DNA from 4 places in the Streptomyces sp. NPDC048484 genome. Region 2 is predicted to be linked to each of the others. Evidence: riboswitches for the same ligand, from Rfam matches in the RefSeq annotation. Region 2 holds a riboswitch; each other region holds the start of a gene.

Region 1 (7,749 bases), on a different contig from region 2:
AGGTGTCAGGACGCTACCGCGTCGCCGTCCGCGCGAGGCACCGGAGGCTACCGCCTCGCTGGCGGCGCGGGCGCCGGGGGCTCTCGTACCGCCGTCCCCGCCGGGGTACGAGCGCGAGCACGGAGCCACCCCGCGCCCTTCGCCGGCCGCGCGTCCGATCGCCGGCGCCGGCTCGGGGAACGTCCGTGCTCGTACGACCGTACGAGATGCCGAGGTCGCCGGCGTGCTCGCTCTCGGCGTAGCCGACGCGGGAACTTCGCCAGCTGTCCGCGCGCTTGCATACAGTGGCATGACTAGCAGGAATTCAGCAGTTTTCCGCGATCGAAGGGACGTACATGCCCATGGGTCACACGGCCACAGCCGAGGCCGGTTCCGGCGGCCTGACAGCGACCGAGCACCGCCTGGCCAACGGCCTGCGCGTGGTGCTCTCCGAGGACCACCTGACCCCGGTCGCCGCGGTGTGCCTCTGGTACGACGTCGGCTCGCGCCACGAGGTCAAGGGCCGCACCGGGCTCGCCCACCTCTTCGAGCACCTGATGTTCCAGGGCTCCGGCCAGGTGAAGGGCAACGGCCACTTCGAGCTGGTGCAGGGAGCGGGCGGTTCGCTCAACGGGACGACGAGTTTCGAGCGGACCAACTATTTCGAGACCATGCCGACGCACCAGCTGGAGCTCGCTCTCTGGCTGGAGGCCGACCGTATGGGCTCGCTGCTCGCCGCGCTCGACGAGGAGTCGATGGAGAACCAGCGGGACGTCGTCAAGAACGAGCGCCGGCAGCGCTACGACAACGTTCCCTACGGCACCGCCTTCGAGAAGCTGACCGCCCTCGCCTACCCGGAGGGGCACCCCTACCACCACACCCCGATCGGGTCGATGGCCGACCTGGACGCGGCCACCCTTGAGGACGCCCGCGCCTTTTTCCGCACCTACTACGCGCCCAACAACGCCGTGCTGTCGATCGTCGGCGACATCGACCCGGAGCAGACGCTCGCCTGGGTCGAGAAGTACTTCGGCTCCGTCGCCGGCCACGACGGCAAGCCCGCCCCGCGCGACGGTTCGCTTCCCGAGACCATCGGTGAGCAGCTGCGCGAGGTCGTCGAGGAGGAGGTCCCGGCCCGCGCGCTGATGGCCGCCTACCGGCTGCCGGAGGACGGCACGCGCGCGTCGGACGCGGCCGACCTGGCCCTGACCGTCCTCGGCGGCGGTGAGTCGTCCCGGCTCTACAACCGGCTCGTACGCCGTGACCGCACCGCGGTGGCGGCCGGGTTCGGCCTGTTGCGCCTCGCCGGAGCACCCTCCCTGGGGTGGCTCGACGTGAAGACGTCGGGCGACGTCGAGGTCCCGGTGATCGAGACCGCCGTCGACGAGGAGCTCGCCCGGTTCGCCGAGGAGGGGCCCACGGCCGAGGAAATGGAGCGCGCCCAGGCCCAGTTGGAGCGCGAGTGGCTGGACCGTCTCGGTACGGTCGCGGGCCGCGCCGATGAACTGTGCCGGTACGCCGTCCTGTTCGGCGACCCCCAGCTCGCCCTGACCGCCGTCCAGCGGGTCCTCGACATCACCGCGGAGGAGGTCCAGGAGGTCGCCAAGGCCCGCCTGCGTCCCGACAACCGCGCGGTGCTGGTCTACGAGCCGGTCGCCCCCGAAGAGACCGACGCCGCCGAGGACACCAGCGCCGCAGCTGCAGACACCGACGAGGAGGCGGCCAAGTGACCGAGCTCGCCACGATGGAGTTCCACCCGCAGCCCCAGGCCGGCGAGGCCAGGCCCTGGGCCTTCCCGGCACCCGAGCGCGGCGCGCTCGGCAACGGCCTGACGCTGTTGCGCTGCCACCGCCCCGGCCAGCAGGTCGTCGCCGTCGAGGTCCTCCTGGCCGCCCCGCTGGAGGCCGAGCCGAAGGGCCTGGACGGTATCGCCACGATCATGGCGAGGGCCTTCTCGGAGGGCACCGACAAGCACTCCGCCGAGGAGTTCGCCGCCGAGCTGGAGCGCTGTGGCGCCACGCTCGACGCCCACGCCGACCATCCCGGTGTCCGGCTCAGCCTCGAAGTCCCCGTCTCCCGGCTGCCCAAGGCGCTCGGCCTGCTCGCCGACGCCCTCAGGGCGCCCGCGTTCGAGGACGGCGAGATCGAGCGGCTGGTGCGCAACCGGCTCGACGAGATCCCGCACGAGACCGCCAACCCGGCCCGCCGGGCCGCCAAGGAGCTGTCCCGGCAGCTCTTCCCGGCGACCTCGCGCATGTCGCGACCGCGTCAGGGCACCGAGGAGACGGTCACCGCGATCGACTCGGCGGCCGTGCGCGCCTTCTACGAGAAGCACGTACGCCCCGCCACGGCCACCGCGGTCGTCGTCGGTGACCTCACCGATGTCGACCTCGACGCGCTGCTCGGGGACACCCTCGGCACCTGGACCGGATCGCAGGCCGAGGCGCGTCCCGTGCCGTCCGTGACCGCCGACGACACCGGCCGGGTGATCATCGTCGACCGTCCCGGAGCCGTCCAGACGCAGTTGCTCATCGGCCGCGTCGGCGCGGACCGGCACGACCGCGTGTGGCCCGCCCAGGTGCTCGGCACGTACTGCCTCGGTGGCACCCTCACCTCCCGCCTGGACCGCGTCCTGCGCGAGGAGAAGGGATACACCTACGGCGTGCGGGCGTTCGGCCAGGTGCTGCGCTCCGCTCCGGACGGGACGGGCATCTCCATGCTCGCCATCAGCGGCTCCGTGGACACCCCGAACACCGGACCGGCGCTCGACGACCTCTGGAAGGTACTGCGCACCCTCGCCGCAGACGGCCTGACGGACGCCGAGCGCGACGTCGCCGTGCAGAACCTGGTGGGCGTGGCGCCCCTGAAGTACGAGACCGCGGGCGCCGTCGCGGGCACGCTCGCCGACCAGGTCGAGCAGCATCTGCCGGACGACTTCCAGGCGACGCTGTACCAGCAGCTTGCCGCGACCGGCACCGTGGAGGCCACCGCGGCCGCCGTGAACGCCTTCCCGGTGAACCGCCTGGTGACCGTCCTCGTCGGTGACGCCGCGCAGATCGAGGAGCCGGTCAGGGCTCTCGGGATCGGTGAAGTCAGCGTCGTGGCGCCGGAGTAGAGACCGGTAACGGGACGAAGCAGAGACCGGTAGCGGCACACAGCGGAGACCGGCAGCCGGGCGCTACAGAGGCCGGTGGCCGGTTGGGGCCCGGGCGACTGATGAGTTGCCCGGGCCTTCTTCCTGTGCTGTCCTGGTCGCTGCGTTCGTCCGCTGTGTCCGTATTGGTAGGGAGGTTGCCTGTCTGCCCTGTGGCGTGCGCTACAAAAGTCGTGATCCGTTTGGCTATTGAAAGAGGCCCCGCTTAGCGTCATTCCGGCTGTTCGTCAGGCAGTGCGCCGCGTCCGCGGCACCGGACAGTCATCGCCGAGTCCCCGTACGGCGCGAGCCAGGGGAGCCGGGGACCCATGTGTAGTCCCTGGGGTGAATCGGACGCCCTTCCCGAAGGGGGTCCGTAGGAGACCTTCCTGCTCCGAACCCGTCAGCTAACCCGGTAGGCGAGAAGGAAGGAAAGGACCAGCCACTTCATGGCGTTCACCCGCGCCACGGGGAAGCACCGTCTTCCCAGCCGTATGCAGCGCACGACCCGCAGGACGGTGGGCGTCGCCGCACTCGCCACCACCGGTGTCGTAGGCACTCTGGCTGCCGCCCCGGCGTTCGCCGCCGAGAGCGCCGTCGAGCAGACCGGCCTCACCCAGGCCGTCACCATCGGCGACTCGATCGCCGACGAGATCGACGCACAGGCCGCCGCGCAGCGGCAGGCTGCCGAACAGGCAGCCGCCCGCGAGAAGGCCGAGGCCGACGCGAAGAAGCGTGCCGAGGAGGCCGCGGCGAAGGCCAAGGCCAAGGCCGAGGAGGAGCGCGAGGTCAAGGCCCGTGCCGCCCGCGAGGCCGAGCGCAAGCGCCTCAACGCCTACACCGCGCCGATCGCCGGCTCGTACGTCTCCACCTCCTACCAGGCCGGCGGCGGCGTCTGGTCCTCCGGCAGCCACACCGGCATCGACTTCCACGCCGCCAGCGGCACCGCCGTGCACGCGGTGGGCTCCGGCACCGTCGTGGAGGCCGGCTGGGGCGGCTCCTACGGCAACCAGGTCGTCATCAAGATGACCGACGGCACGTACACCCAGTACGGGCACCTCTCGTCCGTCGGCGTCTCGGTGGGCCAGACGGTCACTCCGGGACAGCAGATAGCCCTCTCCGGGGCGACGGGCAACGTCACGGGGGCGCACCTGCACTTCGAGGCGCGTACGACCGCGGAGTACGGCTCCGACATGGATCCGGTCTCGTACCTCCGCTCGCACGGCGTGAACGTCTGACCCACGGCACGGCACGGCACAGCACGGCACGCGGCACGGCACCACACCGCACCTCCGTCGAAGGCCCCGGCTCACCACGAGCCGGGGCCTTCGCGTGCCGCACCGGACGACTGCCTGTTCAGAGGCGCGGTGTGTCCAAAAAATAGCCATGGATTTCGGGCTGCCTTCGGAATTTCCCGTTCTCTGCAATAGAGTCACCGAACAGGCGTCAATCGACCGCGTTTCGCGGGGATTAAGGCGGAGGCTCGGTCATGCGTATTCCCGCGCGCTCGGTATGCACCGCGATCCGTGACGACATCGTCGCGGGTGTCTACGAGCGCGGCAGCCGGCTCACCGAAGAACTGCTCGCGCGCCGTTACGGCGTCTCGCGGGTCCCCGTACGCGAGGCGCTGCGCACCCTGGAGGCGGAGGGCTTCGTGGTCACCCGCCGGCACGCGGGCGCGTGCGTCGCGGAGCCCACGGAGCATGAGGCCGCCGACCTCCTGGAGATGCGCATGCTGCTGGAACCGCTGGGGGCCGCCCGGGCCGCTCAGCGCCGCACCGAGGCTCACCTCAAGGTCCTGCGCGGTCTGGTCAGACTTGGTCAGGAGCGGGCCAGGCGGGGCAACAGCGAGGATCTGCGCTCGCTCGGGGGCTGGTTCCACGAGACCCTCGCGCAGGCCTCCGGCAGCCAGGCGCTGACCTCGACGCTCGGCCAGTTGCGGCACAAGATCGCCTGGATGTACTCGGTGGAAGCACCCGCGCAACCCGCCGAGTCCTGGACCGAGCACGGGGCCATAGTGGACGCCGTGGCCCGTGGTGACAGCGACCGGGCCCGGGCGATCACGGCGCTGCACACCGAGCGGGCGACGACCGCGCACCGGCTGCGCTTTCCCGGCGGGAGCCGCGTCGAACGTGTGAGGACTTCGCAACATCCCGTAAACACGGCGAGCCTGCGGCATTAACAGAGACGCCGTATACAAAGAGGCGTATTCGGCGGGAGTTTATTTCTGCTGCCCATTTCCCGCGTCACCGGAATTGTCGAGCGCGTGATTTCCGTCTGAACGGATCTGCACGGAAACAGCTGCGCCGGTCCCGCGCGAAAAGCAGGAACAGGAACGGCGGAGCCGCGTCGCCCGGGGTGCGGGTGACGCGGCTCCGCCGTAGGTGAGGTGCGCGGTCAGACGGTCTCGGGGAGTTCGTCGAGACCGTCGGCGACCAGCTTCGCCAGGCGGTCGAGCGCGGCGTCCGCGCCCTCGGCGTCGGAGGCCAGGACGACCTCCTCGCCCCCCTGGGCGCCCAGGCCGAGGACCCCGAGCATGGAAGCGGCGTTGACGGGGTTGCCGTCAGCCTTGGCGATCGTCACGGGGACGCCGGAGGCCGTGGCCGCCCGGACGAAGATGGAGGCGGGGCGGGCGTGAAGGCCCTCGGCCCACCCGACGTTGACGCGGCGCTCAGCCATGTGATGCTGCCCTTCGATGTCTCAAGGTTGTCTAGACCAGTGTTCCATACGTGAAGCGGGGCCCGAGTGGTGCGGACCCCAAGACTGCCCCGTGCCCCGGCCGGACGCGAACGCGCCCGCACGGACCGCAGGCCTGCCCGTTGCCGGGGCGCGCCGGGCAGCAAACCCGCCATCGCCAGGAAGCGAGCCCGCCATCGACGGTCGACGGCCCCGTCATCGCCGGGCAGCGACCCCGCCGTTGTCGGACCGGAGTCGTACTCTGGGCCCCATGCAGACCCCGTCGGACCGGCACGAGTACCCCGCTCACTGGGAGGCCGACGTCGTCCTGCGCGACGGCGGCACCGCGCGCGTCCGGCCGATCGCGGCCGACGACGCCGACCGCCTCGTCAGCTTCTACGAGCAGGTGTCCGACGAGTCGAAGTACTACCGCTTCTTCGCGCCGTACCCGCGACTGTCCGCCAAGGACGTCCATCGCTTCACCCACCACGACTTTGTGGACCGGGTGGGACTCGCGGCCACCGTCGGCGGCGAATTCATCGCCACCGTACGCTACGACCGTATCGACACGGACGGCCTGCCCGCCTCCGCCCCGGCGGACGAGGCGGAGGTCGCCTTCCTCGTCCAGGACGCCCATCAGGGCCGCGGCGTGGCGTCCGCCCTCCTCGAACACATCGCGGCCGTCGCCCGTGAGCGCGGCATCCGCCGTTTCGCCGCCGAGGTGCTGCCGGCCAACAGCAAGATGATCAAGGTGTTCACGGACGCGGGGTACCAGCAGAAGCGCAGCTTCGAGGACGGCGTCGTACGCCTGGAGTTCGATCTGGAGCCCACCGACCGTTCGCTCGCCGTGCAGCGGGCGAGGGAGCAGCGGGCGGAGGCGCGCTCCGTGGCCCGGCTGCTGGCGCCCCGTTCGGTCGCGGTCGTCGGAGCGGGCCGCACGCCCGGGGGAGTGGGGCACAGCATCCTGGAGAACCTGCGGGCCGCGGGGTTCACGGGGCGCCTGTACGCGGTGAACGGGGCGCTTCAGGAGAAGGAACTCGCCGGAGTCCCGGCCCACCGTTCCGTGCGGGACATCGCCGAGCCCGTCGACCTCGCCGTGATCGCCGTCCCGGCCGAGCGGGTTCCCGAGGCCGTCGAGGAGTGCGGGCAGCACGGGGTGCAGGGGCTCGTCGTGGTCTCCGCGGGGTACGCCGAGAGCGGCCCCGGGGGCAGAGAGCGTCAGCGTGAACTCGTGCGCCAGGCGCGTACGTACGGAATGCGTCTCATCGGGCCGAACGCCTTCGGAGTCATCAACACCTCTCCGCGGACACGGCTCAACGCCTCGCTCGCGCCGGAGATGCCGCGTGCCGGGCGTATCGGCCTGTTCGCCCAGTCCGGGGCCATCGGGATCGCGCTGCTGTCCCGACTGCACCGGCGCGGCGGCGGGGTCACGGGAGTGACGGGCGTGTCGACCTTCGTCTCCTCGGGCAACCGCGCGGACGTGTCCGGCAACGACGTCCTTCAGTACTGGTACGACGACCCGGACACCGATGTCGCGCTCATGTACCTCGAATCGATCGGAAATCCGCGGAAGTTCACCCGCCTCGCGCGGCGCACGGCGGCGGCCAAGCCGCTGGTCGTCGTCCAGGGCACACGGCACGGCGGAGCCGCGCCCCAAGGCCACGCCGTACGGGCGACTCGGCTGCCCCACGCCACGGTGTCCGCCCTGCTGCGGCAGGCCGGGGTCATCCGGGTGGACACGATCACCGAACTGGTCGACGCGGGGCTGCTGCTGGCGCGCCAGCCCCTGCCCGCCGGCCCGAGGGTCGCGATTCTCGGGAACTCCGAATCGCTCGGGCTGCTGACGTACGACGCGTGCCTCGCCCAGGAGCTGCAACCGCTGCCGCCCCGCGACCTGACGACGGACGCTTCGGCCGAGGACTTCCGCGTCGCGCTGGCGCACGCGCTCGCCGACGACGCCT
Region 2 (7,749 bases):
AGGGCGCCGCGCGGCACGGGAGCAACCACACCCGTGCCGCCAGCCCCCGCCCTCGGAAGATGCGCACCCTCAACACCGACCGGACGTCCGTCGCCCGACAGGAGCACCGGGCGTCGCGCAACTTGCAGTGTCCCGGACGTTTCTCTCCCTGATGACCCGTCATCGACGTGCAGGCCTACGGCGCCGACAGACTCCCGGGCGGGCCGGCTTTCGGCGCCGACCGTCCCCTCGGCCCACTCGGGCCTTCGACCACGGAGCCGGGGGCGGCGCCGGCGGCTACGGCCCTTGCTGTCGCTCCGTGCACAGGTCGGCTGTGCTGCCCCGAGGACCTGCGCGCCGCCTCGGATCACCTCACGGTTCTGCTCGGCTTCGAGGACGACGCGGCTGCCTGAACATGCCGGATGGCCGTGAGAGAAACCTGCTTCACGATCAGCGTAAACACGTTCTGACCTGCTGTGATCTGTGGATCTAGAATCTGCTCCCCATCATAACGTCATGTACGTCCTGTACATTTTTACAGGATCTCTCCCGGAGGAGGCGTGTGTCATGACCCGACCGTCCGCCCGCTACGTCCTGCCCCAGTTCACCGAGCGCACCAGTTCGGGGACGCGGACCATGGACCCGTACTCCAAGCTCCTCGAAGAGCGGATCGTGTTCCTCGGGACGCCGATCGACGACACCTCGGCGAACGACGTGATGGCTCAGTTCATGCACCTGGAGTACCAGGCGCCCGACCGGGACATCTCGCTCTACATCAACTCCCCCGGCGGCTCGTTCAGCGCGATGACGGCCGTCTACGACACGATGCGGTTCGTCAGCTGCGAGGTGGAGACGATCTGTCTGGGGCAGGCCGCGTCGGCCGCGGCGGTGCTGCTGGCGGCGGGCACGCCGGGCAAGCGGTACGCGCTGCCGGGCGCCCGCGTGCTGATCCACCAGCCGTCGTTCTCCGAGCCGGTCCAGGGGCAGGCGTCCGACCTGGCCATCCAGGCCGACGAACTGCTGCGTACCCGTGCGCAGTTGGAGGAGTTGCTCGCTCAGCACACAGGGCAGAGCCGGGAGCGGATCTCGGTGGACATCGAGCGGGACAAGATTCTGGATGCCCCGGAGGCCCTTGAGTACGGGCTGGTCGACCGGATCGTCCCGAGCCGCAAGTCGACCCTCGGCACATCCGGCGCGAGGTGAACCGGCCGTGCTCCCGCCCGAGTTGCCCCCGCTGCCGGCGCTGACCCGGGCCGAGGCCGAGTTGATCGACCGTTACCTGGAGGTGGTCGACCTGATCGGCCGCATCAACCCGGCACACTCCGGCGACACCTACCGCGGACTGCGCGCGGCCCAGGCGCTGGTCGGCAGGGCCTCAGCGCTGCGCGACGCCCTGACCCTGATGCACCAGCGGGGCGAACACGAGGTGCACGCACCGACCCTGGCACGGGCCCTGCGCATCCTGGACGGTGAACGCCGGGCGGGCCGGGTCGCCCTGCCGCCCGGCTCCGGCACCTGACGTACGCCCGCCGGCCCGGCGTCACGCAGGGATTTGACGAGCCGTCCGGGCCGGAACCGAAACGGACCAGACGGTGTACCCCCGGATGGCGTATTCGCGGCTGTACTTTCCGACCCCCCGGAGTTGCGCAACGCGCGTACCTCCGGGGCGGAATCAACCATTCCGGTGCTGGTGCGGAGGTCCTCAGGACCCTCGACACCCCTCCATAGAAAGGGCTGTCCACCCGAATGGGTGAGTGGTGAGTAAGCCCACAAAGCACCGATTCCGCTCGGCTTTTGGCACATCAGTGCGTCAAGATCCCTTCCGACGACAAGCCCCCGCCAGAAGCGGCGGGGCGGTCCGGGCGGACGCCGAGTCCTGCCGCTGCCCGGATGACCGGTCGACAGAAGTGCATCGGCAGGAGTGGAGGACCCAGGCACGACGGGCCGCCGGAGAGATCCGAGTGGTCCTTGGGGTGAAGCCGCAGCAGCGGCCGGGCAACTTCGCCAGCCCGAATCCGACAGGTCATCCTTCACAGGCGGCTGACGAAGGGTTGCGCATGACTGCGCTCAATCGTGTCCCGTCGCTGTTCAGCAGGGCCGGTACGGCATCGGTCCTCACCATCGCCGCTGTCGGCGGTGGCATCGTGGCACCGGGCTTCGCGTCCGGCGCGGAAGCGGCCACTCACGCGACAAAGGCACTTCAGGTGGCGGCCTCCAAGAAGGGCTCCCCCTACAAGTACGGCGCCGCAGGGCCCAAGCGCTTCGACTGCTCCGGCCTCACGCTCTACTCGTTCAAGAAGGCCGGCAAGAGCCTGCCCCGCACGGCGGCGGCCCAGTACAACAAGACGAAGCATGTTTCCTCTTCGAGCCGCAAGCAGGGGGACCTGGTCTTCTTCCATTCGGGCCGGAACGTCTACCACGTGGGCCTCTACGCCGGGAAGGGCCGGATCTGGCACTCCCCGAAGACCGGGGACGTGGTGAAGCTCCAGAAGATCTGGACGAAGAGCGTCTGGTACGGCCGCGTCAGGTGATCTTGCCCACGGGGTGGCCGCGGGGATCCCCGCGGCCACCCCGTGAGGGGCCGGACGTGATTTCGGCGGCTGAGTGGTTACTCGTTCACCTATGGCCGAACCGCATCACCACGAGGAGCGCAACGAGACCCGCCTTGAGCGCGCCGACCGGAACTTCAACGAGCTCCTGCAGGAGCTGCGGGTCACCCAGACCGGCGTCCAGATCCTCTTCGCCTTCCTGCTGACCCTCGCCTTCACCCCGCGGTTCCCGTCCCTCGACACGGTGCAGCGCACCACGTACGTGGTCACGCTGCTGCTCTCGGTGCTGGCGGCGGCGCTCTTCACAGCGCCCGCCGCCCTGCACCGCCGGCTGTTCCGGAGGGGCGCCAAGCCCCAGATCGTGAATGCTTCGTCCCGTCTCGCGCAGGTCGGCCTGGCCGTGCTCGCGCTCGCGCTCTCCGGTTCCGTGCTGCTCGTCGTGGACGTGGCGGTGGGCCGGACCGAAGGCATCGTGGCGGGGGTGACCACGCTGGCCCTGTGCACCGGCCTGTGGGAGGTCATGCCGTATCTGGTGAAGCGGGCCGTGGACAAGGACTCGGACGACAGGTAGCCCGCGCCGGTGGCGGTGGCGAGGCTCAGTCGGCCCGTGCCGGCTCCGCCGGTGCCGTCCAGGGCAGCACGATGGACACGGTCTTTCCGCCCTCTCTGGTGGGCAGGACCGTGAGCTTGCCGCCCCACTCCGCGGTCAGCCATCGGATGATGACCATGCCGCGACCGTTGTCCTGCTGGACGGCCGCGGGCAGCCGTTTCGGAAACCGCGGGTGGCTGTCGGTCACCCCGATGCGCAGTTGTTCGTCACGGTCGAGCTCGATGTCCACCGTGAAGGTGGGTGACAGCCCGAAGGTGTGCTGTACGGCATTCGTGGCAAGCTCGGAGACGATGAGCCGGACCGTGTCGGCGGCCTCCGAGTCGGACGGAAGTCCCCATTCGGCCAGGACGTCGGTGACGTACGACCGGGCGGCGGAGACCGAGGCGGGATCGCTCGGCAGAGTGACGGATGCTTCCTGGCGGTCTGCCATGCGACGTCGTCCCTTTCCCACGGGACCGGAGTCCGACCGAAGCGGATGACTTCGAGCGCGGTCCCGAACTGGTGCTTGCGCCAGAGTGCCATCACCTCGGCGTTCACGGTGCCGATCCACCAGGATATGCATATATCTGTCCCTCGAAGCGGTGAACTCTGCGACGCTCGACCGTATTTGGGCGGCCACCCGGTTTGTCCTCTACCGTCGGCGTGACGCCGGGCGCCATAGCGTCCGCGCGACGGTCGGAAGGAGACGGCCATGCAGTACGGCCCCGCGGTGCACCGACGGAAACTCGGCGCCGAACTGCGGGCCCTGCGCGCCCTCGCGGGCCTCACGAGCGGTGAGGCGGCCCAGCTCGTCGGCTGGCACCAGTCGAAGGTGAGCCGGATCGAGACCGGCCGCAGCGGGGTCAAGCCCGCGGACGTACGGCTGCTCCTGGAAGCGTACGACGTCCGGGACCCGGAACTGCACGAGTTGCTCGTCGTGCTGGCGGGCTCGGACGACGACGGCCGACAGCGCTGGTGGCACGCCTACCGGGGCCTCCTGCCGTCGACGTACAGCGACTTCATCAGCCTGGAGTCGCAGGCCGGCGCGATGCGCACGCTGGAGAACTCCGTCGTGCCGGGCCTCCTGCAGACGCCGGAGTACGCCCGGGAGGTGACACGGGCCGCTGTGGGCGGGGCGCCCGACGGCAAGGGCGACGCGCTGGTGGAGGTACTGGTGAAGGTCCGCCTCGCACGTCAGGACGTGCTCCGTTCGAACACACCGCTCCGGCTGAGTGCCGTTCTGGACGAGGCGGTGCTGCGGCGGACCGTCGGTGGACCGGAGGTCATGGCGCGGCAGCTGGACCGGCTCCAGGAGGCCGCGCACCTTCCTCACGTGCGGATTCAGGTGCTTCCTTTCGGAGTTGGGGCCCATGTCGGAGTCACCGGGCCCTTCGTAATTTTTTCGTTTCCGAACAGATCTGATCTGAATGTGGTTGTTCTCGACCACTTGACGAGTAGCCTTTATCTCGAACACAAAGCAGACCTCCGGGCCTATGGCGAGGCCTTCAACGCCCTTCAGGTCCACGCCCTTTCGCCCGAGGACACGTTGGATTTCATCGCCGGTGTAGCTGACGGCACATGAGGAGGCACCATGCCCGCAATGCCTCGGTACTTACCTTCCAGCACGCGTCTGCCCGGTGTGCTGTGGCAGCGCAGCAGCCACAGCACGGGAATGAACAACTGCGTCGAGACGGCCCGTCCGGGCTCCGGCCCATGGGCCGGCCTGCTCGCGGTGCGCGACTCCAAGAACACGTCGGGGCCCGCCCTGCTCTTCGCCCCGGCGGCCTGGGAGGGGTTTATCGGCGCGCTTCGATGATCACGCCCACGGCCCGGTCGAGCTGCGCGTCGGTGAGATCCGCGCGGGCGGTGAGCCGCAGCCGTGAGATGCCGTCCGGCACCGACGGGGGACGGAAACAGCCGACGGCCAGACCCGCCTCACGGCAGTCCGCGGCCCAGCGAAGTGCCTGTTCCGGGGAGGGGGCGCGCACGGAGACGACCGCGGCGTCCGGCCGTACGGCTTCGAGGCCCTCAGCCGTCAGGCGCGCGTACAGAGCCGTCGCCACCGCACGTGCGCGTGCGGCCCGTTCCGGTTCCCCGCGCAGCAGACGCAGGGCCGCCAGGGCCGCGCCCGCCGCCGCGGGGGCCAGACCGGTGTCGAAGATGAAGGTACGGGCCGCGTTGACCAGGTGGTCGATGACGGGGGCCGGTCCGAGGACGGCGCCGCCCTGGCTGCCGAGCGACTTCGACAGCGTGACGGTGGTGACGACGTCGGGCGCGCCCGCGAGCCCCGCCGACCAGGCGGCGCCCCGCCCGCCGTCACCGAGGACGCCCAGACCGTGCGCGTCGTCCATCACCAGGGCCGCGCCGGGTGTGCCTGGTTCGCCGGATTCCCGGCAGGCGGCGGCCAGTTCCGCCAGCGGGGCCGCGTCGCCGTCCACCGAGAAGACCGTGTCGGAGACGACGATCGCGGGCCCGGTGCGCGTGCCCAGCGCCTTGCGGACGGCCTCGGGGTCGGCGTGGGCGACCACCTGGGTGGTACCGCGCGCCAGCCGGCAGCCGTCGATCAGCGAGGCGTGGTTGCCCGCGTCGGAGACGATGAGGGAGCCGTGCGGCGCGAGCGCGGTGACGACTGCGAGGTTGGCCGCGTAGCCCGATGAGAAGACGAGGGCGGACTCGAAGCCGCAGAACGCGGCCAGCTCGTACTCCAGTTCCGCGTGCAGTTCGGTCGACCCGCTGACGAGCCGGGATCCGGTGGCGCCGCCGCCCCATGCCCGGGCGGCCCGCGCGGCGGCCTCCGTGACCTCGGGGTGCCGGGCCAGGCCCAGATAGTCGTTTCCGGCGAGGTCGAGGAGCGTGGAGTCGGCGGCGCGGGGACGCAGAGTGCGGACGAGTCCGGCCCGGCGGCGCGCCCGCGCCTGCTCGTCGATCCACTCGAACGGCGATCGGGTCATGTGTCCTCCGGGCCATGACGTGAGGGTGTCCCATGGGGTCCCGACACATGACCTTCCGCCCGGCCGTCCCCACTGCCTTTTGTAGGCAACGCACAGACCCTAGCGGGATCACCAGCCGCCCATGATGTGGCAATACCCACACGTCGAACCGTCTCTGTTGTCCGGTCCCTCCTTGGCCCGGCGCGGTCGGATAGGCCAGGATCGGACCTCATGGACCTGCTGAACACGCTGGTGGACAAGGGGCTTCGGCGCGAGCTGCCGACCCGCGACGAGGCACTGGCCGTGCTGGCCACCTCCGACGAAGAACTCCTCGATGTGGTGGCCGCGGCCGGCAAGGTACGCCGGCAGTGGTTCGGCCGGCGGGTGAAACTCAACTACCTCGTCAACCTGAAGTCGGGCCTGTGTCCCGAGGACTGCTCCTACTGCTCACAACGGCTCGGCTCGAAGGCCGAGATCCTGAAGTACACGTGGCTGAAGCCCGACCAGGCCTCCCAGGCCGCTGCCGCGGGGCTCGCGGGCGGCGCCAAGCGGGTCTGTCTGGTGGCGAGCGGACGCGGCCCGACGGACCGTGACGTCGACCGGGTCTCGGACACCATCAGGGCGATCAAGGACCGGCACGAGGACGTCGAGGTGTGCGCCTGTCTCGGTCTCCTCTCGGACGGTCAGGCCGATCGGCTGCGCGAGGCGGGGGCGGACGCCTACAACCACAACCTCAACACCTCCGAGAAGACGTACGGGGACATCACCACCACCCACACCTATGCCGACCGGGTGGACACGGTCCGGAAGGCGCACGCCGCGGGCCTGTCCGCCTGCTCAGGTCTGATCGCCGGTATGGGCGAGAGCGACGAGGACCTCGTCGACGTCGTCCTCGCGCTGCGGGCGCTCGACCCGGACTCGGTGCCGGTCAACTTCCTGATCCCGATGGAGGGCACCCCGCTCGCCAAGGAGTGGCACCTCACGCCGCAGCGGTGTCTGCGGATCCTCGCGATGGTCCGGTTCGTCTGCCCGGACGTCGAGGTGCGGATCGCGGGCGGCCGCGAGGTCCATCTCCGTACGATGCAGCCCCTCGCCCTGCACCTCGCCAACTCGATCTTCCTCGGCGACTACCTCACCAGTGAGGGACAGGCGGGCAAGGTGGACCTGGACATGATCGCGGACGCCGGGTTCGAGGTGGAGGGCTCGGGCGAGGTGACGCTTCCGGAGCACCGGGTCACCGCGCACGGAGGCTGCGGCTCGCACGCGGAGACCGGGTGCGGTTCGGGCGCGGAAACGGGGTGCGGTTCGCACGAGGGCGCCGGCCGCGGTCCCTGCGGCCCGGCCGGCGAGGAGCGCGCCCCGGAGGAACCGGTCTCCGGGCCGACGCGGGTCTCCGAGGCGCGTACGGACCTGGTCGCGGTACGCCGTCGGGGCGCCGGAACGGATCTCGCGCCCAATGCCTGATCTGCCCCCGCCCGGCCTTTCCGTGCCCAGCCCGTCCGTAACCAGCCCTTCCGTGTCCAGCCCCTCCCTGCCGGACCCTTCCGTCCGTGAGCTGCTCGATCTCGACCGACAGCATGTGTGGCATCCGTACGGGCCGATGCCCGGCCGGCAGGAACCGCTCGTCGTGGAGTCGGCGAGCGGGGTGCGGCTGCGGATGGCCGGCGGGGGCGGCGAGCTGATCGACGGCATGTCGTCCTGG
Region 3 (7,749 bases), on a different contig from region 2:
CGGCCCGCGTCGCCCGCGCCGGAGTTCTCCGACGGCATGCCCTTGCCGCCTCCGGTGTCGAACCGGGCTATGGAGCTCCAGCCCTCACCGATGACGTTCAGGCCCTCGAACCCCTTGCCCAGGTCCTCGCTGCCCTCGGGATGCGCCTTGTGCCCCTTGCCCGCCCGGCCCTCGGACTTCAGCTCGTCGCCCTCGGTGACCTTCGCGCCCTTCGGCGGGCTGAAGTCGAAGGTGGACGCGGACGGCTTGGAGAAGTCGACCTCGGTGAAGCCCGCGTCGATGACGGCCGCGCCACCGCTCGCCGGGGTGAGCGTGAACTTCAGCGGCAGACCGGTCTTCGCGTCCACGGCGATGGAGATCGCGCCGACCGTCGACCCGGACTGCTTCGGCTTGATCAGCAGCTTGTAGGCGTCCCGGCCGGCGACCTGCGCCGTACCGTCGACGGTCACGGACGTCGTGTCGTCGGCCGCCTTCAGCGCCTCGTCGGCCAGCTCCTTGGGCGTGGCCGGCACGTCCTCGGACCTGCCCTTCGTCCCCTTCCCGGCGGAACCGGAGGGGGCGTCCTTCATGTGGTACGCCTCGTTCGACGCGCTGTCGTACGCCCACACGTCGCCGCCGTTGTGGATCACGCTGTACTCGGCGGCCTTGTCGAGGAGCGACAGCTTCTGCTTGTCCTCGCCGTCGGCCGCGACCCGCAGCGTGTGCGTACCGGACGCCAGTTCCATCAGTTTGGACGACGGGTCCGCGGACGAGCCCGAGCCGTCGCGCCCGCCGCCCGTCGCGCCGCCCAGGCTGCTCTCCAGGCCGCCGAGGTCCGGCAGGCCCAGGTCCGTACTGATCTTCACCGTGCCGGACAACTGCTGTACGTCCGAAGCGGCGATCTTCTCGATGAGCTGCTGGGCGCTGACATCCGGCAGGTCGGGATCACCGGAACCCGCGAACGCCGGGACCAGCCCGATGGTCACCGCCGCCACCCCCACCACCGCAACGGGAACGACGTACCGCGCGGCTTTGCGCCGGCCGACGCGCATGTCGTCGGCCTCGTCCCCGGTCGTACTGTCGTCGGATTCGTACGGTGCCATGTGCCCTACCTCCGTCGTCGGCGGCGGCTTACCGTCCACGCACTCGTCCACCCCTGGCCGCCATTGTCACCCGAACTCCTGTGAAGTGGTGTTTCCCATTTGACCAAATCGGCCGTCGTTAAGCGTCAGACCTCGGAGCCAACTCCGCGTACACCTGCGGTATGACACGGGTGGACGGCGCCTCCCCCGACCCGTAGGGGTCGTGCGGGGGAAACGCCGTCCGTGTAACCCGGTAACCCGGCGAAGCGAGATGCAACCCTCTCAGAGGGCCCGAGGCCCACCGATCGGTCCGGGAGCCCGAGGCCCACCCGTGACCGGTGTGCCGTCAGGGAACCGGGCCTACCGGTTCACGAAGACGTAGTCCGCCCCGTACGGCACTCCTACGATCTTGCCCACCTTGCAGGAGCCGGCCGGAGCCACCCCGCCCACGGTGTTCAGCCGCAGAATCTCCGCGGTACCCGCGAGCAGACCCCGGTGCTTGCCGGACTGCGTGGCCCTGAGGTCCAGTTCGGGAATGTTCTTGTCGCCGTTCGGGGTCTTGGAGATCAGCGATCCGGTGACCGCGCTGCGATCGACCGCGATCCACTGCGGAGTCCCCGAGTTGGGCTTCACGAACGAGTGAGCGATGGGGCCGCCGAGCAGGGCGCGCACATCACGCTGCGCGAAGGCCGTGGTGCCGTCGGCCGACTTCTTGCACTCGTAGATCTGCTTGCCCTTGATGACGGAGGCCTGGAAGTTGTTCAGCGCGTGCCGGAAGCCGAAGCCCGTGGTGACCTTGTGCAGCTGGCCGCGGACGGCCCCGCCCGGGAACTCGGCGGTGTGCAGGTTGGCGTAGAAGCTGCCCGGATCGGCCTTCAGCTTGCCGAGCAGGGCGGCGTCCTTGACCTTGACCGTGCCGGTGACCGTGCGCCCCTCCGCGTTGTCGAGCAGCTTGGTGAAGTCGACCTTGACGCCGCCGTTGACCGCCTTGGCGCCCTGATGGATGTGGAGCATGATCGGCTTGCCGGTGCCCCGCCACTTGACGGCGACGGACACCTTGTCGCCCTTGACCTTGACGAACTCGAGCGCCGCGCCGTCCTTGTCGCCGACCGCGGGGCCGCCCTGGACCGGTACCTCGTTCGCGCCGTTCAGGCTGGCGGCGAGGATGGTGCCGCCCTTGCCGCCGGCGAGAGCGCCGCTCTGTACCTCGATGGACCGGTCACCGTGCCCCGCGTGACCCGTGCTCGTACTGGAGCTGGAACTCCTGTCGGCGCTCCCGCTGTGAGCGACCGCCGGGATGACGGCGGCGGCGACACCGGCCGCGGCGGCCACCGCGACACCGGACATGACGAGGCTCTTGCGACGCTGTGCGAACGTAACGATCGTCCCCATGATTCTTTTTCTCCCCGTAGTTCCGCCGACGCCCCCTGCGTCAGCTTCTGCACTGGATTACGGAACGAATCTCAGACTGGACTCATTCCAAGCATGTGACCTGCGTCACACAAAAGGGGAGATCCTGGAGAAGGGGAAAGACGTGCAGGTCAGCCCGCCCGGTGTACCACCGCGTCACACAGCTCCACCAGAGCCGCCTTCGCGTCACACTCCGGGAGCGGTGCCAACGTGGCGCGGGCGTCCTCCGCATACCGCACGGTGTCGCGGCGGGCCTGCTCCAGCGCGGGGTGGACGCGCAGCCTTGCCAGCGCCTCCGCATGCCGGGCGTCGTCCGTCAGGTCCGACGCGAGCAGTTCGGACAGGGCGATGTCCTCGGCGAGTCCCAGCCGCTTCACGCGCTCGTGCAGTCGCAGCACCGGCATCGTCGGAATGCCCTCGCGCAGATCGGTGCCCGGCGTCTTGCCGGACTCGCGCGAGTCGCTCGCGATGTCCAGCACGTCGTCGGCGAGCTGGAAGGCGACCCCGAGCCGCTCTCCGTACTGCGTCAGCACGTCGACGACTGTCTCGTCGGCGCCCGACATCATCGCGCCGAATCGTCCGGCCACGGCGATCAGTGAGCCGGTCTTGCCGCCCAGCACGTCCATGTAGTGGTCGACCGGGTCACGACCGTCACGCGGTCCGGCCGTTTCGAGGATCTGGCCGGTGACGAGCCTCTCGAAGGCCTCCGCCTGGATGCGTACGGCCTCGGGGCCCAGATCGGCCAGTATGTGCGAGGCACGGGCGAAGAGGAAGTCGCCGGTGAGGACCGCGACCGAGTTGCCCCAGCGGCTGTTGGCGCTGGGCACCCCGCGGCGCACGTCCGCCTCGTCCATCACGTCGTCGTGGTACAGCGTGGCGAGGTGGGTCAGCTCGACGACGACCGCCGAAGGCACGATGCCCGGCGCGTACGGGTCGCCGAACTGGGCGGCGAGCGTCACGAGCAGCGGCCGGAACCGCTTGCCGCCCGCACGCACGAGGTGCTGTGCGGCCTCCGTGATGAACGGGACCTCGCTCTTGGTGGCCTCGAGCAGTCCCTCCTCGACAGCTGCCAGTCCGGCCTGGACATCGGCTTCGAGAGCCTGGTCCCGCACGCTCAGCCCGAACGGCCCGACGACGGTCACGAGGGTCTCCTGTCTGCTGACGCTCTCAACGGCGGTCTCTGGATGCTCTGGGTGTGCTGCGTGCTGTGGGTGTTTGTCGATGTGTCGCTGCCGGCACTCAAGTCAGCGTATCCGGTCGTCTTTCGATCACGATGAGCGCCCGCCCGTCACCCGCCGCCACCCTGCCGGACACGCTCCACCTGGCCCCTTTTGCCCCGTCGGCCAGGCCGGGCCGTATTGGATCACAGGCGGCATGCTCTTGATCTGCTGATATGACTGATGCGACCGATACAGCTGATACATCATGAAAGAGTCACCCTTTTCAGGAAGTGTTGAATCCTGTCCCACTTCCTGCCGGGGCTCGGCGACATCCTCCGGAGACCTCCGGCCTGTCGGCCACCGTGAAGCCACCGAGGTGACATCCGCACGCATCCGCACACCCTCCCCCCACGAGACGATCCACGAGTGAACATCCGCGTTCCCCTCACAGACGGAACCAATGCTCTACGCGTCTCTCTACGCGCGTGTGCGTGACACCCGAAGCCCCACGCGCGCTCCACGCGCATGTGACGCCCCCTCACGAACGAACCCGTACCGGCTCCACTCCCGCCTCCGCGACGGGACCCCGACGACTCCTCACCCCTCGTCACCATCCCTCGCCACCCGAGGCGTCCTGGACCTGACAGGCCGTCACGGTCGCGACCGCGCGACTCCGTGAGAATCGGGCCCTACGAAGGATGCGCTTTTCGATACGAACTCGGCCCGGGCCGCGCTTTTCTGATGCACCTCCGCAGAACAATGCCTGGCTGTTTTCGTGCGGATGCCGATGAATTGACGCGCCAGCTCGATACCCGCTCACCGGGTCGACGACGAGCCCCGCCCCCTCTCACGAGCTCTCACGGGCTCACCACCCTGCGGCCGCGAAACCTCGCCATCCGACATCCAGAGCACCGGGCAAATCCCCCTCCTTTCGGGCATTCCGCGCCTCTCGCGCACCATAAGGCACCAGAACCCCCCAAAGGCGCGACTTGCCCGAATTGCTTATCGGTTTCCTTAATTAACCATCTGCGTCAGTGAATTGGGTCACGCCTGTCCGAAGTGATCGTTTCATAGTGCCCGTCGATTTCCGTTCACGGAAAGCAAGTTGAACTTTGCCTTCCGTATGGATCAAGGGATATTCGTCAGACAACGCAGGTCATGACCATCGCCGTGTGAATTCGGGGCTTGTTATCGGCATGTGCTCTCGCATACGTTCACGTCACTCCGGACGGATCGCCTAATCCTGCCGCCGACCGGAAAACCCAGCCACCCATTCACTCGCGTACGGCAGGAGCGGGGGACCCAGGTAAGCCGCCGGTCCGGATATCGGAACGGCTAGGGGTGTAATCGCGTACAGCACGCGGCCGGGCATCTCCCGCCCGAACCCGACAGCTCACCTCGCAGGCGCCGGAGAGGAATTCGTCATGTCCGCACGCGGTAAGCACCGCCGCCCCGGTAAGAGCACCCTCACCCGTGGCATCGTCGCCGCGGGAACGGGGGGTGCCGCGCTCGCGCTCCCCATCGTGGGGGCCACCGGCGCCCACGCCGCACAGCCGGCCCAGGCCGCCTCGGCCGCGGTCCCGCAGGTCTCGCTGGTCACGTACAAGGTGGTCGAGGGCGACACCCTCGCCAAGATCGCCAAGGCGCACACCACGGGCGACTGGAAGAAGCTGTACAAGGCCAACCGCGCGGTCATCGGTGACGACCCGGCGGCCATCCGCCCGGGCCTCAAGCTGACCGTGGGCACCAAGAACGCCAAGACCTCGGGGAAGACGGCCAAGGCGACCACGGCGTCCGCCGCCACCCCGGCCTCCGCGAAGACCTACACGGACGACCTCGACGGCTGGATCAGGGAGTCGCTCGACATCATGGCCCAGCAGGGAATCCCGGGCACCTACGACGGAATCCAGCGCAACATCATCCGCGAGTCGTCGGGCAACCCGCAGGCCATGAACAACTGGGACTCCAACGCGGTCGCCGGTACGCCGTCCAAGGGGCTCCTCCAGGTCATCGACCCGACCTTCACGGCGTACCACGTGACCGGCACGTCGCTGGACCCCTTCGACCCGGTCGCCAACATCACGGCGGCGTGCAACTACGCCGCCGCGAGGTACGGCTCGATCGACAACGTCTTCGGGGCCTACTGACCGGCGCCCGAACCGGTGCTCCGACCGACGCCCTGACCGGCCACCCGACCGGATTGCCGACCGGCCCCTCCAGCGGCTTGCCCGCCGGTACGGGGGCCCGTCGGCCGGTCGGCCCGGCCGACGGAGAACATCCGCTCCAGGACCACCGCGATGCCGTCGTCCTCGTTCGAGGAAGTGATCTCGTCGGCGACGGACTTGAGTTCGGGATGCGCGTTGGCCATCGCGACCCCGCGCGCCGCCCAGTCGAACATGGGGATGTCGTTGGGCATGTCCCCGAAGGCGACGGTCTGTGCCGCTGTCAGGCCCAGATGTCTGGCGGCAAGCGCCAGACCGGTCGCCTTCGTGATGCCGCATGGCTGAAGTTCGACGGTACCGGGGCCGGACATCGTGACGTTGGCGAGGGAACCGACCGCTCCACGCGCGGCGGACGCCAACTCGTCGTCGGAGAGCAGGGGATGACGCAGCAGCACCTTGCTGATGGGCTCCGTCCAGAGGTCGTCGCGGCGCAGCACCCGTACCGCCGGAAGCGTCGGGTGCGGCATCTCGTAGCCCGGCTCGATGAGTGTGAGGCCGTCGACCCCGTCCTGGTCGACGGCTGCGTACACCTCGCCGACCTCCGCCTCGATCTTGCCGAGAGCCACCTCGGCCAGCTCCCGTTCGAGGGTGATGGACCACACCATGCGGTCTGCGCCGGCGTCGTACAACTGGGCGCCCTGTCCGCACACCGCGAGCCCCTGGCTGCCCAGTTCGTCCAGGAGCGGACGCACGCGCGGAGCGGGGCGCCCCGTCACCACGAGGTGCCGGGCGCCTCTCCCGACCGCCATCCCCAGCGCGGCGCGTGACCGGTCCGAGAGGGTGTCGTCGCCGCGCAGCAGCGTCCCGTCCAGGTCAGTGGCGATGAGTGAATATGCAATCGGTGCGGCCATGATCAGAGAATACGGATCGAATGCCCCAGCGACTCGACGCGAACAGGACGTCGTACGGCACCTCGCCCATCTCACGCGTCACCGTACGGCCTGTCCGGTCACGGTAGTTCGGGCCGATCCCATGACATATCGGCCACCCTGCCGACCCGGTTCACGCCCCTTCTCCGTCCTCCCTCCCGCAGCCGTCCTCACCTTCCGCAGCCGTCCGCCGAGTTCAGCCGTGCCGTCTCGCCAGATGCCGGACCAGCCGCGGCGAGGCGAACTCGGTCCCGCACACGAACCGCATCACCGGGCCGTACGACGCGGCCGCCGGCAGTCCCGTGAAGTACAGCCCGGGCACGGAGGAGTTGAATCCGGCGCCCAGCCTCGGTGTCCCGCGGCTCACGGCCAGCCTCGTCCGCAGTTCGTGTCCGAGGAAGTCCATCGCGGCGAGGTCCACGCGATAGCCGGTGGCGGCGATGACGTGGTCCGCGGTGAGTTCCCGGACGCGGCCGCCGAGGCTCTGGACCGTGAGCGTCGGGCGCCCGTCCGTCGCCCCGGTGGCGCGATCGATTCGCGCCACCTCGCTCACCCGCACTTTCCCCTCGAACCGCTCGCGCAACCACCAGGCACCGAGGGGGCCCAGGACCCGACGGACGAGGAGGTGCCGGGCTCCCGGCGGCAGATAGCGGTACGGGTGGGGGTAGTACGTGAGGGCCCACAACGACCAGGCTCGCCCGAACGGCGACTCGGGTCGCAGGCGCGGCTGCTGCCATGGGGGCGCGCCGAAGGCGACAGACCCCTGACCGCGCGCCACCACGCGCACCTGTGCGCCTGCTTCCGCGGCGAGCGCCGCCGTCTCCAGGGCGGACTGGCCCGCGCCGACGACGATCAGTTCCCGGCCGGAGAACCGGGACAGGTCGTGCAGTTGCGAGCTGTGCGAGACGGGGCCCGTGGGCGACGGCCCGTCGGGCACGGCCGCGGCGAGTTCGAGGGGCAGGTGCGCCAGGCCTGACAGGCCGGTCGCGATGACGACCGCCCGCGCGGTGAACATCTCCCCCGAGTC
Region 4 (7,749 bases), on a different contig from region 2:
CGCCCCCGCGACCTGTACTCGACCCTCACCTGGCCCGGCTCCTGGCACATAGCCCGACGCCACTGGCGCTACGGCACCGGAGAACTGCACCGCTCACTCTCCAAGACCGCCTTCACCCACGCGGTCCGACGCCTGCTCCCCGCAGTGACCCCGGACGACCTGATTCCCACCCTCGCGGGCGTCCGCGCTCAGGCAGTCCTGCGCGACGGCACCCTGGTGGACGACTTCCTGATCAAGGAGGGCCCCCGCACGGTCCACGTACTGAACGCCCCCTCCCCCGCGGCCACGGCCTCCCTCCCCATCGGCCGAGAGGTGGCCCAGAGAGCCCTGAAGGCCCTCAAGGGCACTTGACGCTGAAGGCACCCGAGCGCACCCGCGCGTGCCAACGCACGGAAGGGGCCGTGCCGGTACGTCGCAGTCCGCCGCGTAGCTTTTCCGAACCAGGTTCGCCATGGCAGCAGAGTTCCGTATGCCCGGCTGCGGCGGACTCGACGTACCGGCACGGCCCCGACCCGCAACGGACGTAAAATCGACCCACTGTGTCTGACTCACCCCGCACCCCCGAACCCAGAACCCCCCGCCCCAAGAGCGAACCTCGCTTCCCCGACGGCCCCCAGCCCGATCCGGCAGGCTCGCACTTCGAGCGGCGGATCCGCAGCTTCCAGCCCCGCCGCAGCCGCGTCACCCAAGGCCAGGCGGACGCGCTGGGGCGGCTGTGGCCCAAGTGGGGCCTGGACATCGACGGACAGCGGACCCTCGACCTCACCGAACTGTTCGAGACCGACATCCCGGTCGTCCTGGAGATCGGCTTCGGCATGGGCGAGGCGACCGCCCTGATGGCCGCCGAGGACCCGGACACCGGAATCCTCGCCGTGGACGTCCACACGCCCGGCCAGGGCAACCTGCTCAACCTCGCGGACCGGGCCGGCCTGTCCAACATCCGCGTCGGCAACGGCGACGCGATCATCCTGCTCCGCGAGATGCTGACGCCGGGCTCCCTCGCCGGCCTGCGGGTCTACTTCCCGGACCCCTGGCCCAAGAAGCGCCACCACAAGCGGCGCCTGATCCAGCCGGAGTTCCTCACGCTCGCCGCGTCCCGCCTCGCCCCCGGCGCGCTGCTGCACTGCGCGACGGACTGGGAGCCGTACGCCGAGGTCATGCTGGAAGTCCTCACCGCGCACCCGGCTTTCGAGAACACCCAGCCCCAGAGCACCGACGGACCCGACAGCCCCACCGGCTACGCGCCCCGCCCCGACTTCCGCCCCCTGACCCGTTTCGAGGGCCAGGGCCTGGACAAGGGCCACGTGGTGAACGATCTCCTGTTCCGCCGCGTACCGCTTGATGCGGACAGCACGGGCAGCTGAGCCCCCTGACAGGGCGCTCTCGCGGGCCACGCCCCTCCCTCGTTAGGGTTTTTGTCATGGCCACCAGCCCCCCACCCCCGACACCCCCCGGCATTCCCGCCGGAGGCCCCCGTCGGCACGCTCACTGGTGGCAGCGCACATGGGTGCGCTACGCGGCGCTGACCACCCTGCTCACCCTGTCGGGCCTGGTCATCCTGGCCCTCGTCCGCAAACAGACCGGCACGGAGGGCTTCCTGGTCGGCCTCGGCCTCGCCGTGCTGCCCGTCCCGCTGCTCGTCGCCGCGTTCCGCTGGCTGGACCGGGTCGACCCGGGTCCCTGGAGAAACCTGCTCTTCTCCTTCGCCTGGGGCGCCTGCGCGGCCGCGCTGATAGCCATCGTCGCGAACAGCTTCGCGACGCAGTGGATAGCGACGGCCACCGCGGACCCCTCCCACGCGGACACCCTCGGCGCGACGGTGATAGCGCCGGTCGTCGAGGAGGCGGCGAAGGCCGCGGCGGTCCTGCTCGTCTTCCTGTTCCGCAGACGGGACTTCACCGGCATCGTCGACGGCGTGGTCATAGCCGGCGTCACGGCGACCGGCTTCGCGTTCACCGAGAACATTCTCTACCTGGGTACGGCGTTCGGCACGGACCAGCTGTCCGGCGACACCGGCGTCTTCTCCGTCACGGCCGCCACCTTCTTCGTACGCGTGATCATGTCGCCCTTCGCGCATCCGCTGTTCACCGTGCTGGCGGGTATCGGCTTCGGCATCGCCGCACGCTCCGCGGACCGCCAGCACGTGCGCCGCGTGCTCCTGCCGATCACCGGGCTGCTGCTCGCGATGGGGATGCACGCGATGTGGAACGGGTCGTCGACCTTCGGCGAGTACGGCTTCTACGCGGTCTACGCGGCCTTCATGGTCCCGTCCTTCGGACTGCTGACCTGGCTGGCGGTCTGGACCCGCCAGCGCGAACTGGGCACGGTCCGCACCGAACTGCCGTCGTACGCCATGGCCGGCTGGCTCGCCCCGCCCGAACCGTTCGTCCTCGGCTCGATGAAGGCACGGCGGCTGGCCCGGGAGTACGCCACCCACCACGGCGGGCGGGACGCGGGCCGGGCGGTGGCGGAGTACGAGGCGTACGCGACGTCGCTGGCGTTCCTGCGCCACCGGGGCCGCCGGGGCCGCGCGGGCGCCGACTTCGCCGTACGCGAGCGGGAGCTGCTCCACGAGCTGTGGGCCCGCCGGGAACCGGCCCGCCCGGCCCTGGAGTACGCGGCCAGGGCAACCGCCCCGGCACCGTCACCCTGGCCGACGTACGGCTACCCGCACGCCCACCCGGCAGCCCAATCCCCGGCACCCCAGTACCCGGCAGCCCAATCCCCCGCACCCCAACCCCAGTACCCGGCATACAACCCGTACCGCTCCTGAGAAGCCGTGCGGCTGAGGGCGCCGGGCGGTCGGATGCCGAAAAGGGGCACCCCCCGGTTCGGTGAGCGCCGCGTGTACGGGAACGGGCCGTCCGCAATACGCCTCCCGCGCTACCGCCAAGGGCGGGCGGGAGAGGCGGGGGGCCTACGGGTTGCGGGGGTCTGCGAGTTGCGGGGGCCTACGGGTTGAGGCCGTTGCCCCGCAGCCAGGTCATCGGGTCGATCCCGCTGCCGCCGCTGGTGTGGACCTCAAGGTGGAGGTGCGCCCCGGTGACGTTGCCGGTCGCGCCCACGCGGCCGATGACCTCGCCCGTGCTGACCTTCTGCCCGACGCTGACACCGATCGACGACTGGTGGGCGTACCAGAGCTCCGTACCGTCGTCGAGCGTGAGGACCGTGCGGTAGCCGTACGAGCCGTTCCAGCCCGCCTCTGTGATCGTGCCGCTGTGAATGGCCTTGATCGGGGTACCCGTGGGAGCGGCGAAGTCCAGGCCGGTGTGCTGACCCGAGGACCAGAGCGAGCCGGACTGCCCGAAGGTCGAAGTGATCGTGTACGAGGAGGTGGGCAGCGTGTACTGCTTGGCGAGTTCGGCGAAGCGCGCGGCCTCGGCCTTCGCCTTGGCCGCGTCCTTCTTCTTCTGCTCGGCGGCGGCGGCCTTGGCCTTCGCCGCGTCCTGTTCCTTGGCCGCGAGCGTGGATGCCTTCTTCGCGGCGGCGGTCTCGGCGGCCTGCTGGGCCTCGCGGTCCACCTGGTCCTGCTGGAACTCGGCCTGGAGCATGATGCGGGCGCGCAGGGCCTCACCGGCGTCCGCGTTGCCCTGCTCGGCTTCGACGGTGGTGAGGCCGGCAGCGGTGAGCGGAGTGCTGGAGCCCTCGGGAGCCTCGTCCTCCGAGATCAGCGAGCCCACGTTCGGCAGGTCGGGGACCGAGATCGACACCGGCGGCTTGCCGGTCTGCGCGGAGGCCATGCCACCCGCGCCGACGGCGGCTATGACACCGACGCCCAGAACGGTCGAGCTACGGGCGAGCCCTCCGCCGCGCTGCTTGGAGACGCGGTGCCGGCCGCGGATGGGAACGACGGTGTCCGCGGTGGGATTCCAGGCCTCCCAGGTCTCCTCGTCCTTACGGGCACCGTACGCGAAGGTGTCTGGCTTCTTCTCACCCGAGGACTCACCCATCAACTCATTCGGCGTGAACGAGGGTGTGGGGGCAGACCGGTTGGACGCCACGTGGGCGCGCTCCTTTCCTTCCTTCTCGCCTACCGGGTTAGCTGACGGGTTCGGAGCAGGAAGGTCTCCTACGCGTGTCAACCGCGGTGTACTCCACCGCGAAAGACGCGCGATTCACCCCATGTAGGTGGTTCCCCGGTTCCCTTGCGGGATTCGGCGCGTGCGCACGGAGCCGTCTCTTGTGACGGCTGGGACAACCGCGCTGCGTTATCGAACGTTAATAGACCCGGGCACCTGATTCCAAGCTGTTCTGGATGATCGTTAAGGCCCCCGGCCTGGACTTACAGGTGATGAGCGGGGTAAATCGGGCGAGTTGATCGACATTCACAGGCGCCGGATTTTTGACGGTGCGTCAGTCCTTATGCGCAGCGGCGTCGTCCGACTACTGCCGGTAACACGGGCCCGGGAAGGTCACGCCGAGCGGCCTCGGGGAGCCACCAGAGATCGGCTGAGCCCTCCGGTCCGCACGGGTGGACAAGCATGCGAAGTTTCTGGTGCGTCGGATTCCCCTTGGTCGAAAACCCGCCCGCAGGGGCTTCATCCAGCCGCCCGCCTGAACCGCGTGGTCCGTGTGGTCCGCGCGAACCCAGAAAAACACCTGAGGCCGGAATCCATTGGATTCCGGCCTCAGGCCTTCAGTAGCGGGGACAGGATTTGAACCTGCGACCTCTGGGTTATGAGCCCAGCGAGCTACCGAGCTGCTCCACCCCGCGCCGTTAAAGACCACTGTACTCCATTCGCGGGACCCGAAGCACACGGGTAAAGGGCGGGGCTCAGCCCAGGTGCCGGTTGGGTGCTTTCGCCGCGCTTTCGTACTCCGGGAGCACCAGCACGTCGGCGCCTTCCGCGGCCAGCAGGCCGTTCCCGTCCGCCGCCGCCACGAACGTGTCGGGCTCGCGCCACGCGGTGACGACCCGGCGTACGCCCGCGTCGAGGATCAGCCGGGCACAGGGCGCGGGCCGCGAGGCGCGGCGGGCGCAGGGCTCCAGGCTGCTGTAGACCGTGGCGGCCGGGAGCCGGGGGTCGCCGGGCTCGATCTTGGCGAGCGCGACCTCCTCGGCGTGCGAGACGGGGTCGGACTCACGGGAGTACCCGCGGGCCAGCTCCGTACCGTCGGCCGCGACGACGACCGCGCCGACGCTGAACGCCGTCCGTGAGGGCGGGCACTGTACGGCCAGTTCGCAGGCGAGCTCCAGCCACCGGTGGTCGGCGGCCGAGGGGACGGGCCCGGTACCGGGCGCGGTGGGCACGTACCGCATGAGCACCACGTCCCCCACGGGTCGCGTCTCGACCAGCCGCAGCCGGCTGCGGGGGCCGCCGGGGTACGCCCCGGACCCGAACAGCTGCGGCGCGTGCGGCTGCCCCACCACGAGCGGCGCGAGGGCGAGCTGCAGCTCGTCGGCGAGCCCCTGCAGGAGAAGCTGGGTGTGGACCCGGCCGCCGCCCTCGACCATGAGCCGCCGCACGCCCCGGACGTCGTGCAGATGGGTGAGTACGGCCCGCCAGTCCAGGCCGGGTCCCACGGAAACGACGTCGACGCCCAGCCCGCGCAGTGCGTGGGTGGCCGTCCGGGCGCCCTCGTCGGACGTGTAGACGATCTTCTCGCCGCCGGTGGACCAGAAGTTGGCGGCGGGGTCGAGGTCGCCGGTGCCGCTGACGGTGACCTTGAGCGGGTACTCCGGCCGCCCGGCGGCGACCCGGGCGGCGCGCCGCTCGGCGGAGTTGACCAGGAGGCGGGGGTTGTCGGCGCGCAGGGTGCCGGCGCCGACCAGGATGGCGTCGGACTCGGCCCGTACCTCGTCGACCCGGTCAAAGTCTGCCGGGCCGGAGAGCAGCAGCCGTTCGGGGCCGGTGTCGTCCAGGCGGCCGTCGAGGGAGACAGCGGCGGACAACAGGACGTAGGGGTGGGGCATGGACGCCCTTTCTTCGGAGACGGGTTGGAGACGGGTTCCTACGAGGCGGGTTCTTGGGGCCGGGGCTGGGGCGGACGCTGGAGCTGGGGCTGGGGTCGGCGCTGGGGCTGGGCCGGCGCTGGGGCCAAGGCTGGGACCGGGCTTGGTTCAAGTTTGAAGCAAACCTACACTGGAGGCATGACAACCCGCTGGCTCACCTCCGACGAGCAGCGCGCGTGGCGCGCCTACGTCGCCGCCTCCCAGCTCCTGGAGGACGCGCTCGACCGGCAGCTCCAACAGGAGGCCGGCATGCCGCACCTCTACTACTCCATCCTGGCCAACCTCTCCGAGGCACCGGACCGCCGCCTGCGCATGACCGACCTCGCCGAGCGGACGAAGATCACCCGTAGTCGGCTGACGTACGCGGTGACCCGCCTGGAGAAGGACGGGGCGGTACGCCGTGAAGGATGCCCCAGCGACAAGCGCGGCAGCATCGCCATTCTGACCGACGAGGGCATGACGCTGCTGGAACGCGTGGCCCCCGGCCATGTGAAGACCGTCCGCGCGACCCTCTTCGACCACCTCACCGCGGAGCAGGTGGGGCAGCTGGAGGAGATCTGCGCGGGTGTCGCGCGGGCCCTGGAGGGCGACGACCCGCAGACCACCCCGGACGGCGTCCCGTGGCGCCGCCGCTCGTCGGGCCCGTGCGCATAGGGCAGCACGCAGCCCCCGTCACCCATCACCCCTCGCCCACCACCCGTCGCCCCTCGCCCACCCCTCACCCCTCACCCCTCACCCACAATCCGTTGCTTTAACTTTAAAACGTGGAGTAGGGTCTCGAATCGAGGATCTGCTTCAAATCTGAATCAGATGACGAACGTGGACCGGAGAGCCGCATGCCCGACTACCCCGCCGCCACCCAGCGCTCGCGCGTCCGGGTACCCCTGCGCTTCCACGACGGCTACAGCGTCGACGCCGAACTGGTCACCTTCCACGGCCTGACCGACGGTCAGGAGCACGTGGCGATGATCCTCGGCGACCCGGCCGGGGCCACGCCCCTGGTCCGCCTGCACTCCGAGTGCCTCACGGGCGACGCCTTCGGCTCGTCCCGCTGCGACTGCGGTCCCCAACTGCGCGAGGCCGTCGAGCAGATCGCCGAGCGCGGCGGCGTACTCCTCTACCTCCGCCAGGAGGGCCGCGGCATTGGCCTCTACAACAAGCTCGACGCGTACGCCCTCCAGGACGAGGGCCTCGACACGTACGCGGCCAACACGGCCCTGGGCCTGCCGGAGGACGCCCGCGACTACACGGCGGCGGCACAGATGCTCACGGCCCTCGGCATCACCGAGCTGGACCTCCTGTCCAACAACCCCGACAAGTCGGAACAGCTCCGCTCTCTCGGCATCGACGTACAACACCGGGTCCCGACGGGCGTGTTCACCACCGCGCACAACGTCCTCTACCTGCGGGCAAAGGTCCTCCAGACGCAGCACACGCTGCCGCTGGCAAAGCTCACGGCGGGCTGACACCACCGCCCGCGGACCGACGAGGCCACTGGGCCCCGCCGGACCCCGCCCGGAAGCGGTGGCTCCGCGCGACCACGGGGCAGAACGGTGGCATGGGGGACGAGAGCGAGGCACAGCGCATCGCGGAGGACGGCCGGCTCTGGCAGCACACGCTGCACGAGAACACCATGCTGTTCCAGCGGGGCAACCTCTTCCTCGTGGGCCAGTCGCTCTTCGCCGTGGCCTACACGACGCTCCTCACCTCTGAGCAACACCTCGTGGCGGCGCGCGTCCTGGCCGCCTTCGGCCTCGTACTGGCCCTCACCTGGCTGTACGTGGGCCACCGGCACC

The links. A riboswitch is a leader RNA that binds a small molecule or an ion and turns the genes downstream of it on or off. The one in region 2 is predicted to bind cyclic di-AMP.
Positions count from the first base shown of each region.
Region 1: another riboswitch for cyclic di-AMP. It lies ahead of AB0D14_RS24465 (M23 family metallopeptidase); the one in region 2 lies ahead of AB0D14_RS04215 (C40 family peptidase).
Region 3: another riboswitch for cyclic di-AMP. It lies ahead of AB0D14_RS05490 (LysM peptidoglycan-binding domain-containing protein); the one in region 2 lies ahead of AB0D14_RS04215 (C40 family peptidase).
Region 4: another riboswitch for cyclic di-AMP. It lies ahead of AB0D14_RS37195 (M23 family metallopeptidase); the one in region 2 lies ahead of AB0D14_RS04215 (C40 family peptidase).

Region 1 is NZ_JBEZJY010000024.1:79,533-87,281, reverse strand. Features, by position in the region: gene AB0D14_RS24475 (pitrilysin family protein) at 342-1,709, shown strand; gene AB0D14_RS24470 (pitrilysin family protein) at 1,706-3,094, shown strand; cyclic di-AMP (ydaO/yuaA leader) riboswitch at 3,389-3,549, shown strand; gene AB0D14_RS24465 (M23 family metallopeptidase) at 3,562-4,350, shown strand; gene AB0D14_RS24460 (GntR family transcriptional regulator) at 4,602-5,294, shown strand; gene AB0D14_RS24455 (HPr family phosphocarrier protein) at 5,510-5,791, opposite strand; gene AB0D14_RS24450 (GNAT family N-acetyltransferase) at 6,060-7,749, shown strand, end outside.
Region 2 is NZ_JBEZJY010000003.1:194,422-202,170, reverse strand. Features, by position in the region: gene AB0D14_RS04225 (ATP-dependent Clp protease proteolytic subunit) at 547-1,182, shown strand; gene AB0D14_RS04220 (hypothetical protein) at 1,190-1,498, shown strand; cyclic di-AMP (ydaO/yuaA leader) riboswitch at 1,847-2,033, shown strand; gene AB0D14_RS04215 (C40 family peptidase) at 2,037-2,510, shown strand; gene AB0D14_RS04210 (DUF6328 family protein) at 2,602-3,099, shown strand; gene AB0D14_RS04205 (ATP-binding protein) at 3,125-3,568, opposite strand; gene AB0D14_RS04200 (helix-turn-helix transcriptional regulator) at 3,830-4,699, shown strand; gene AB0D14_RS04195 (DUF397 domain-containing protein) at 4,709-4,933, shown strand; gene AB0D14_RS04190 (8-amino-7-oxononanoate synthase) at 4,914-6,068, opposite strand; gene bioB (biotin synthase BioB) at 6,279-7,511, shown strand; gene AB0D14_RS04180 (adenosylmethionine--8-amino-7-oxononanoate transaminase) at 7,579-7,749, shown strand, end outside.
Region 3 is NZ_JBEZJY010000004.1:163,845-171,593, reverse strand. Features, by position in the region: gene AB0D14_RS05505 (DUF2092 domain-containing protein) at 1-1,082, opposite strand, end outside; gene AB0D14_RS05500 (CHRD domain-containing protein) at 1,422-2,453, opposite strand; gene AB0D14_RS05495 (polyprenyl synthetase family protein) at 2,603-3,613, opposite strand; cyclic di-AMP (ydaO/yuaA leader) riboswitch at 4,889-5,051, shown strand; gene AB0D14_RS05490 (LysM peptidoglycan-binding domain-containing protein) at 5,056-5,778, shown strand; partial or broken gene AB0D14_RS05485 (HAD family hydrolase) at 5,904-6,704, opposite strand; gene AB0D14_RS05480 (FAD-dependent oxidoreductase) at 6,919-7,749, opposite strand, start outside.
Region 4 is NZ_JBEZJY010000052.1:18,317-26,065, forward strand. Features, by position in the region: gene lhgO (L-2-hydroxyglutarate oxidase) at 1-351, shown strand, start outside; gene trmB (tRNA (guanosine(46)-N7)-methyltransferase TrmB) at 540-1,364, shown strand; gene AB0D14_RS37190 (PrsW family glutamic-type intramembrane protease) at 1,421-2,773, shown strand; gene AB0D14_RS37195 (M23 family metallopeptidase) at 2,952-3,950, opposite strand; cyclic di-AMP (ydaO/yuaA leader) riboswitch at 4,013-4,170, opposite strand; tRNA gene AB0D14_RS37200 (tRNA-Met) at 4,641-4,714, opposite strand; gene AB0D14_RS37205 (dihydrofolate reductase family protein) at 4,775-5,914, opposite strand; gene AB0D14_RS37210 (MarR family transcriptional regulator) at 6,092-6,607, shown strand; gene ribA (GTP cyclohydrolase II) at 6,790-7,419, shown strand; gene AB0D14_RS37220 (hypothetical protein) at 7,512-7,749, shown strand, end outside.